Regions from separate parts of the Oerskovia sp. PE-21s genome, predicted to be linked through region 1. Evidence: riboswitches for the same ligand, from Rfam matches in the RefSeq annotation. Region 1 holds a riboswitch; the other holds the start of a gene.

The links. Region 1 has a riboswitch for thiamine pyrophosphate ahead of thiD (bifunctional hydroxymethylpyrimidine kinase/phosphomethylpyrimidine kinase). Riboswitches for the same ligand answer to the same signal wherever they lie in the genome.
Region 2: another riboswitch for thiamine pyrophosphate. It lies ahead of thiC (phosphomethylpyrimidine synthase ThiC); the one in region 1 lies ahead of thiD (bifunctional hydroxymethylpyrimidine kinase/phosphomethylpyrimidine kinase).

The regions. Positions count from the first base shown of each region.
Region 1 covers NZ_JBUXJM010000010.1:131,605-136,168, forward strand. Annotated here, with positions in the region: gene ACZDYF_RS17530 (DUF389 domain-containing protein) at 1-224, opposite strand, end outside; gene pip (prolyl aminopeptidase) at 300-1,241, shown strand; TPP riboswitch at 1,759-1,859, shown strand; gene thiD (bifunctional hydroxymethylpyrimidine kinase/phosphomethylpyrimidine kinase) at 1,851-3,458, shown strand; gene ACZDYF_RS17545 (hypothetical protein) at 3,537-3,809, opposite strand; gene ACZDYF_RS17550 (quinone oxidoreductase family protein) at 3,806-4,564, opposite strand, start outside.
Region 2 covers NZ_JBUXJM010000004.1:374,801-379,364, forward strand. Annotated here, with positions in the region: gene ACZDYF_RS10435 (peptidoglycan-binding domain-containing protein) at 1-768, shown strand, start outside; gene ACZDYF_RS10440 (ABC transporter ATP-binding protein) at 759-1,394, shown strand; gene ACZDYF_RS10445 (hypothetical protein) at 1,613-2,683, shown strand; TPP riboswitch at 2,795-2,904, shown strand; gene thiC (phosphomethylpyrimidine synthase ThiC) at 2,895-4,564, shown strand, end outside.

The DNA.
Region 1 (4,564 bases):
AGGACGATCGCGAGCGCCGTCCCGACGATGGGCGTCATGAGGGGCGCGACGATCATGGCACCGATCACGGTGGCCGTGCTGTCGGCCGCGACACCCGCCGACGCGATGACGGCCGCGAGGATCAGCAGGGTCCAGAACGTGGCCAGCCGGGATCGCGCCGTCGGGCCCTCGGAGATGAACAACGCGGTGGTCATCCGCTGGATGTCGGCCGTCGTGACGCGCATGCTGCCTCCCACGGGTGCTGATCGTGCCCCCAGCATCACAGGGGGGCGTCGCTCGCGCTCGGTACGCTGCCGGACATGTACGCCGTGACCCCACCACATGCCCAGGGCTTCCTCGACGTCGGCGACGGCCACGAGATCTGGTGGGAGGCGCGGGGCAACCCGGAGGGCAAGCCCGCGGTCGTGCTGCACGGCGGGCCGGGAGCAGGGAGCACGCCGGGATCGGCGCGGCCGTTCGACCCCGAGCGCTACCGCGTGGTCCTTCTCGACCAGCGGGGTTGCGGTCGGAGCCGACCGCTCGCGAGCGAGGACGACGCCGACCTGTCGACGAACACCACGGCGCACCTGGTAGCGGACGTCGAGCGGCTGCGCGAGCACCTCGGTATCGATGCGTGGCTGGTCCTGGGGACGTCGTGGGGTGCGACGCTCGGGCTCGCGTACGCGGTGGCGCACCCCGAGCGCGTCACCGAGGTGGTCCTGGGAGCGGTCACGAGCACCACGGCCCGAGAGGTCGAGTGGATCACGCGCGACATGGGTCGTCTCTTCCCCGAGGAGTGGGACCGGTTCGTGGCCGAGGTTCCCGTGGCGGAGCGCGACGGCAACCTCGCGGCGGCCTACGCCCGCCTGCTCGCGTCCCCGGATCGTGCGGTGCGTGAGCGCGCAGCGGTGGCCTGGTGCCGCTGGGAGGACGTGCACGTCTCGCTCGTGCACGGGTTCGAGCCCTGGGACCGCTACGAGGACCCGGAGTTCCGGCTGCGGTTCGCACGCCTGGTGACGCACTACTGGGCCAACGCGGCCTTCCTGCCCGACGGCGCTCTGCTGGCCGGGGTGCGCGGGCTCGGCACGGTGCCTGCCGTCCTGGTGCACGGGCGGCAGGATGTGTCGGGACCGCTCGACGTCGCGTGGCGTCTGCACGGGGAGTGGCCGGGGAGCGAGCTCGTGGTGCTCGAGGGCGCGGGTCACGGGGGCCAGGGGTTCCCGGAGGCGCTGGTCGCGGCGACCGACCGGTTCGCGGTCTAGCCCTCGCCGTTCGGCTACGGTGGTGGCCCCACCTGCTCCACCTGCCCCCGCCGTCGAGGACGACCACGAGGTGACCGCCATGCCCCGCCGTACGGCACTGCTCGTCGGAGTCCTGGCCGTGTCGTGCGGCTCGCTCGCGCTGGCCGCGGCGCCGGGCTCGACCGGGCGGGTCGCGATCCCCACGCAGGGGCCGTGGCTCGTCGTGGTCGAGGGGTGGCCCGACGGGATCAACGTCTGCACTGAGGACCCCTCGGTCGAGTACGCCGTCACACCACTCGCTCTGCCGCCGCTCCCGACGACGGTCGCCCTCGTGCCCGACGACGGTCGCCCTCGTGCCCGACGCCGCGCGCGCCGACGTCGAGCGCGTCGTCCGGTGCCTCGACCGGTACGTCCCGTTGTCGAGCCTCATGGTGCAGACCGTGCCGGCCGAGGCCTCGTAGGCCTCGACCGTTCCGACCTCTCGCGACACCTGGTGGTCTCCGCCGACCGGCAGGACTTTCCGCCAGCTAGAGTTCCCTGCGAAGACACGGGGTGCCCGCTCCCACGAGCCGGGCTGAGATCACACCCGTCGAACCTGATCTAGCTAGCACTAGCGAAGGGATGTCGGCAATGTCGCTTGCTGCCACCACCACACCTGTCCGGCCCGCACCTGCCCGCACGCCTGCGGCGGACGCCGTGGTCGCGGACGAGCACGGCGCGTCGCGGGGGCCCGAGCCTTCCCGCCCCCGCGTCCTGTCCATCGCAGGCACCGACCCGACGGGGGGCGCCGGGATCCAGGCCGACCTCAAGGCGTTCGCGGCGCACGGCGCGTACGGCATGGCGGTCACGACCGCCCTGGTCGCGCAGAACACGCACGGCGTCCGCACGGTCCACGTCCCTGGCGCGGAGTTCCTCGCAGAGCAGCTCGACGCGGTCTCGGACGACGTGGTGATCGACGCCGTGAAGATCGGCATGGTCGCCAACGAGCCCAACGCGCGCGCGATCGCCGCGTGGCTCGGGCGCGCGAAGCCGCCGTTCGTGGTGCTCGACCCCGTCATGGTCGCCACGAGCGGCCACCGGCTCCTCGACGAGGGGGCCGAGCAGGCCGTGCGCGAGCTGGTCGCGCTCGCCGACCTCGTGACGCCCAACCTCCCTGAGCTCGCCGTCCTCGTGGGCGAGCAGACCGCGACCACCTGGTCCGACGCCCTCGCCCAGGCGAGGCGCCTGCACGTGGTGAGCGGCGCCGTCGTGCTCCTGAAGGGTGGTCATCTCACCGGGGAGGAGTCGCCCGACGCCCTGGTGGGCGCTCGCGGGCCCGACGACGTCACGACCTTCTCGGCGCCCCGCGTCGACACCGTGCACACCCACGGGACCGGGTGCTCGCTGTCGGCGGCGGTCGCCGCGCTGCGACCCCGGCGTGACGACTGGGCGGGCGCCGTGCGCGATGCGAAGACCTGGCTCACGGGCGCGCTGCGAGCCGGGGGAGCGTTGGCCGTGGGCACGGGGCGCGGACCCGTCGACCACCTGGCGCACCTGCCCACGCTCGGGCAGCGGGCGTTCTCCGAGGAGGCCTGGGAGCGCATCGCGGGGTGGCGCGAGGCCGTCGAGGGGATGGGGTTCGTGCGGGAGCTCACGGACGGGAGCCTCTCAGCGGGGGACTTCGGGTTCTACCTCGCGCAGGACGCCGCGTACCTCGCCGAGTACTCGCGCGTGCTGTCGCGGGCGAGCCGGCTCGCGCCCACGCCCGAGGCGCGGCAGTTCTTCGCGGGCGCCGCGGTCACCTCGCTCGAGGTCGAGCAGGCGCTGCACCGCGACTGGTTGGGCGAGCACGCCGGGATGGACCGTGGGGCGGTCGAGAGCGTCGACCCGTCTCCCGTGACGGCCGCCTACACGAACCACCTCCACGCGGCCTCGAACGGGTCCTACGCGGAGACGGTCGCGGCCCTGCTGCCGTGCTACTGGCTGTACTCGCACATCGGCGACGTCCTGGTGCGCCAGGCAGGAGACCTCGACGGGCACCCCTACGCGCGGTGGATCGCGCTCTACGGCGACCCGGCTTTCGCCGAGGCGACGCGTGCCGCGTGCTCGTTCGCCGACGAGGCCGCGCGCTGGGCCTCGCCCGCCGAGCGCGAGCGGATGCTGCGCGCGTTCGAGCTGTCCTCGATGCACGAGTACCTGTTCTTCGAGCAGGGGCTGACGCGACCGACCTGGCCGGCGCCGCCCCTCGCCGCGCACTGAGCTCCCGCCGAAAAGTGAGCAGATGCCCCGGATCGGGCTCGAACCGGGGCATCTGCTCACTTCTCGGCGCGGGAATCGCTACGCGCTCTGCGCGCCGTCCGCCGGGTACCCGCAGTCGTACCCCGGCGGCCACCAGCGCCACGTCGTGGTGACCTCGCTGGTCGAGACGCCCGCGGGGCGGTCGGCCAGGCACTGCGTGCGCATCTGGTCGAGCCCGACGGTCAGGTAGTACACCGCGAGCACGCCCGTGAAGACGACCAGGAGGACCGTCAGCGCCAGGCGCAGGCGCCGGTCGGAGCGGCGGGTGGGTTCGTCCTCGCCGGGTCGTGGCGGGACCCAGTCCCAGCTCACGAGGCGGGGTCCGTGGCCGGCCCGGGCGTCGTGCCGGTGCCGGCGTCGAGGCCGGGGACGAGCAGCACCTTGCCGGTCGTCGCGCGCCCCTCCAGGGCGCGGTGCGCGTCGGCCGCGCGTGCCAGTGGGAACGTCGCCCCCACGCGCACGTCGAGGTCACCCGAGGCGACGAGCGCGTACACCTCGCTCGCCCGGTCGAGGAGCTCGGCGCGCGTCGCGGTGTAGTCGTCGAGCTTGGGGCGCGTCGTGAACAGCGAACCGCCCTTGTTGAGACGCTGCAGGTCGAACGGCGGCACCTGGCCCGAGGACCCGCCGAACAGCACGAGCATGCCGCGGCGGCGCAGCGAGGCGAGGGACGCCTCGAACGTGTCCTTGCCGACCGAGTCGTAGACGACGGCGACGCCGCGCCCGCCCGTGAGGTCGCGCACGATCGCGGGCAGCTCGGTCGTCAGGTCGTCGAGCTCGGCGTAGTTCACGACGTCGGACGCACCGGCCGCGCGCGACAGCTCGGCCTTGGCCTCGGTCGAGACGGTCGTGATGACGCGCGCACCGCGGCGCACCGCGAGCTGGGTCGCGAGCAGGCCGACGCCGCCGGCCCCCGCGTGCAGCAGCACGTCGTCGCCGGGCTGGACCGGGTACGTCGAGGTCACGAGGTAGTGGGCCGTGAGCCCCTGCAGGCCGACGGCCGCCGCGACGTGCAGGTCGACCGACGCGGGTACCGGGATCGCGACGTCCGCGGGGACGACCACCTGCTC
Region 2 (4,564 bases), on a different contig from region 1:
TCGGGATCGAGCCCGGCTACGGTCGACGACCGTCCGGTCGTGGCGCTCGCGACGTCGATCCCGTTGTGGCGGGACCTGGCTCCCACGGCCAAGGGCGACGACGTGAAGGCCCTGCAGGTCGAGCTCACTCGCCTCGGGCACAAGGTGAGCGCGGACGGCACCTACGGCGACACGACCAAGGCCGCCGTGACCAAGCTGTTCAAGGCTGCGGGCGTGGCCAAGCCGACCGGGGACCTGCCGGTGGCGTCAGTGCTGTGGCTGCCTGCGTCGTCGGTCACGGTCAAGGCGTGCGAGGTGCCCGTGGGAGCCGCGACGTCCGAGGAGGCGTTCGCGACGACCGCCGGGACGCTGGTCTCGCTCGGCCTGTCGGACACTCTCTCCAACGTCACGCCCGGGGACCGCGTGCTGCGCCTGGGCGAGCTGAGCGCACCGGTCGGGGAGGGCGGTGTGGTCACGGACCCGACGTTCCTCGAGGCCGTGCGCGGCAGCATGGAGTTCGCCGGGTGGCAGCGCACCGAGGGGTCCGAGCCGTTGACGCTCGAGTACGTGCTGGCCGCGCCTCTCGACGTGTCGGTCGTGCCACCGGGGTCGCTGTTCGCGCTGAGCGGTGCGAGCGGTTGCGTGAGCGCGGACGGCACGGCGTACCCCGTGACGGTCGTCGCGTCGAGCCTGGGGCAGACCCTCGTGACGTTCGACGGCCTCGACGCGGCGGCCGCTCCCACCGAGGTCGAGCTCACCTCGCAGGAGGAGGGCCAGACGTGCCGGTAGGGGGCAAGCGGCTGGTCGGGGCCGGGTTGGGGCACGCGTTCCCCGGCACCGGGCTGCTCTTCGCCGGACTGGACCTGGAGATCGTGGCGGGCGAGGTGGTCGCGCTCGTCGGGCCCTCGGGCAGCGGCAAGTCGACGCTCCTGAGCATCGTCGCGGGCTGGGAGCGCCCCACGCAGGGGCAGGTCGAGCGCGTCGGGGTCGCCACGACGGGGTGGGTCTTCCAGAACCCGCACGGTGTCGCGCGTCGCGCCGCCCTCGACCACGTGGTGCTGCCGCTGCTGGCGCGCGGACTGCGCCGCCCCGACGCCGAGGACCGGGCTGCCGAGATCCTGGCGCGCTTCAACCTGACGTCGGTCGCCGACCGACCCTTCCGGGCGCTGTCGGGCGGAGAGGCCCAGCGGCTCATGCTCTCGCGTGCCGTGGCCCTGGCCCCGGATCTGCTCCTGGTCGACGAGCCCACCGCGCAGCTCGACCTGCGCACGGCCGCGACAGTCAACGAGGTCCTGGCCGGCATCGCCCAGGACGACTCGATCGTCGTGGTCGCCACGCACGACCCGCACACGCGCGACGCCTGCACGCGCGTGATCGACCTCGCCGACTTCCAGTCCGCGGAGGTCGCGGCGTGACCGCCACCGAGCAGGGCCCCGTGCCCGACGGCGCGGCGGGACCCGGCCTGGCCACGTCCCCGGGCGCCTCGCACCGTCCCGTTGGCGCACAGCCCCTCGGTCAGGTCACGGGTTCAGCACCCCCCACCGTGCCCGACGGCGGAGCGCACCTCCGCGCGGAGGCGAGTGGCGGCGTCGGGCCGGGGGAGAAGCCCGCGCGACCAGTGCGGGCGCGTGCCATGCGGGCCGCGTCCGTGGTGTCCGAGGCGTGGCGGAACGTCGGGTCCGGCACGACGCGCGCGACCTTGTTCGCGGCGGTGCTCGTCGTGGTCGTGGGGGCGCTCGCCGCGGTCGACGTGCGTGCGGTCGCGGGCGTGATCGAGGGCGCCCGTGAGTACCGGGACGCGGGCGCGAGCGTGCAGATCCTCGAGGCCACCGGGCAGGTCGACGGGGCACGCTGCGAGGCCCTCGCAGGGGTCGACGGCGTGAACGCCGCCGGAGCCCTGCGGACGGGGGATCCCGTGCGGGCGCTCAACCTGCCGTCGAGCGAGCTGACCGGCTTCGAGGCGACCCCCGGGCTGCTCGGCGCGCTCGACCGCGGCCGGGTCGCCGGGGCGGGACTGTGGCTGTCCGCGGACCTGGCCGAGGCGCTCGGCGCGTCCGCCGGTGACTCGATCGCGACGATCACCGGTCCCGCGCGGGTCGGCGCCGTCTACCCGTACCCCGACGACGGGCGCGACCGCGCGCTCGGTTACGCAGCAGTCGCGCCGGTGCCCGCGGCGGGACTGTTCGACTCGTGCTGGGTCGAGATCTGGCCCGTCGAGCCCGAGACGGCGACGCTCCTGCGCACGACCATCGTCGCCGACTCAGCCTCCGAGGTTCAGCCCACCCAGAAGCAGCTCAACGGCCGGCTCGGCGCGACGTACGACGCGAGCGCCGAGTTCAGGGATCGTCTGACGAAGCCCGCGCCGATCGCCGCCGCCTTCCTGGGGTTGGCCCTGGGCTTCGCCGTGATTCGTCTGCGCCGCCTCGAGCTCGCCGCAGCCCTGCACGCCCGGGTCCCCCGCTCGGCGCTGACCTGGCAGGTGCTCCTGGAGACCGCGGTGTGGACCGGTGCCGCCGTGATCGTGACCGTTCCGGTGCTGTGGTGGCTCGCCGCCGATGCCGGCCTTCCCGCCGACCACCTCAGCACCTGGGTCATCGGCATGCGGACCGTCCTCGCGGGAGCGGGCGCGGTGCTCGTCGGAGCGGTCGTCGGGGCGCTCGCGACCCGGGAGAAGCACCTGTTCAAGTACTTCAAGGAGAGGTGACGGACCTCGACGCTGGGTGAGCCGGGCTGATCGCGGGACGCCCGCGCCGCCGTCGTGCAACCTGCGCTACGGTGGCCGCGCACCACCCAGCACCACCAGTACCACCCACAACTCCACACCCACGGGAGCTCGCAGCAGCGAGCTGAGAGGGCGGCTCAGCGCCGCCGACCGTTCGAACCTGTTCGGATCATGCCGACGTAGGGAGAGAGCAATGAGCTCTGAGACCGCTGTGCCCGCGCACACCATCACGACCGGACCCATCGCGGGGTCCGCCAAGGTGCACCACCCCGTCCCGGGCGCGGAACACCTGCGCGTCCCCGAGCGCCGCGTGCTCCTGAGCAACGGCGAGCACCTGGACCTGTACGACACCTCGGGCCCGTACACCGAGGTCGACGACCCGGCCGCGTTCGACCTCGCGGGCGGGCTGCCCGCGCTGCGGGCGTCGTGGCTGCGGCCCGACGCCGTCCCCACCGAGCACGGCACGGGCGGCGCCCGCACGCAGCTCGCTTGGGCACGGGCCGGGGTCATCACCGACGAGATGCGGTTCGTGGCGGCGCGCGAGGGCGTGGACGTCGAGCTCGTGCGGGACGAGGTGGCCCGCGGCCGGGCCGTGATCCCGGCCAACCGCCGGCACCCCGAGATCGAGCCCATGATCATCGGCAAGGCGTTCGGCGTGAAGATCAACGCGAACATCGGCAACTCGGCCGTGACGTCCTCGATCGAGGAGGAGGTCGAGAAGATGGTGTGGGCCGCGCGCTGGGGCGCCGACACCCTCATGGACCTCTCGACGGGCAAGGACATCCACGAGACCCGCGAGTGGGTGCTGCGCAACTCCCCGATCCCCGTGGGGACGGTGCCGCTCTACCAGGCGCTCGAGAAGGTCAAGGGCGACCCCGCGAGGCTCACGTGGGAGATCTACCGCGACACCGTGATCGAGCAGGCCGAGCAGGGCGTCGACTACATGACCGTGCACGCGGGCGTCCTGCTGCGCTACGTCCCGCTGACCGCGCGCCGCGTCACGGGCATCGTGTCCCGGGGCGGCTCGATCATGGCCGCCTGGTGTCTCGCGCACCACCAGGAGTCGTTCCTGTACACGCACTTCGCGGAGCTGTGCGAGATCCTGCGCGACTACGACGTGACGTTCTCCCTGGGCGACGGCCTGCGACCGGGGTCCATCGCGGACGCCAACGACGCAGCGCAGTTCGCCGAGCTGCGCACGCTGGGCGAGCTGACCAAGGTCGCGAAGTCCTACGGCGTGCAGGTCATGATCGAGGGTCCGGGGCACGTCCCGATGCACAAGATCGTCGAGAACGTTCGTCTCGAGGAGGAGCTGTGCGAGGAGGCGCCGTTCTACACGCTCGGCCCCCTCGCGACCGACATCGCGCCCGCCTACGACCACATCACGTCCGCGATCGGGGCCGCGATCATCGCCCAGGCCGGGACCGCGATGCTCTGCTACGTCACGCCCAAGGAGCACCTGGGGCTGCCCGACCGCGACGACGTCAAGACGGGCGTCATCACGTACCGGATCGCGGCGCACTCGGCCGACCTGGCCAAGGGGCACCCGCGCGCGCAGCTGCGGGACGACGCGCTGTCCCGTGCCCGGTTCGAGTTCCGCTGGCACGACCAGTTCGCGCTCTCCCTCGACCCCGACACCGCGCGTGCCTTCCACGACGAGACCCTGCCGGCCGAGCCCGCCAAGACCGCGCACTTCTGCTCGATGTGCGGGCCCAAGTTCTGCTCGATGCGGATCTCCGCGGACGTGCGCGAGTACGCCGAGAAGAACGGCCTGACCTCGGTCGAGGCGATCGAGGCGGGCATGGCGGAGAAGTCGAGCGAGTTCACGGACGCGGGCGGCCGGGTGTATCTCCCCGTGACTCC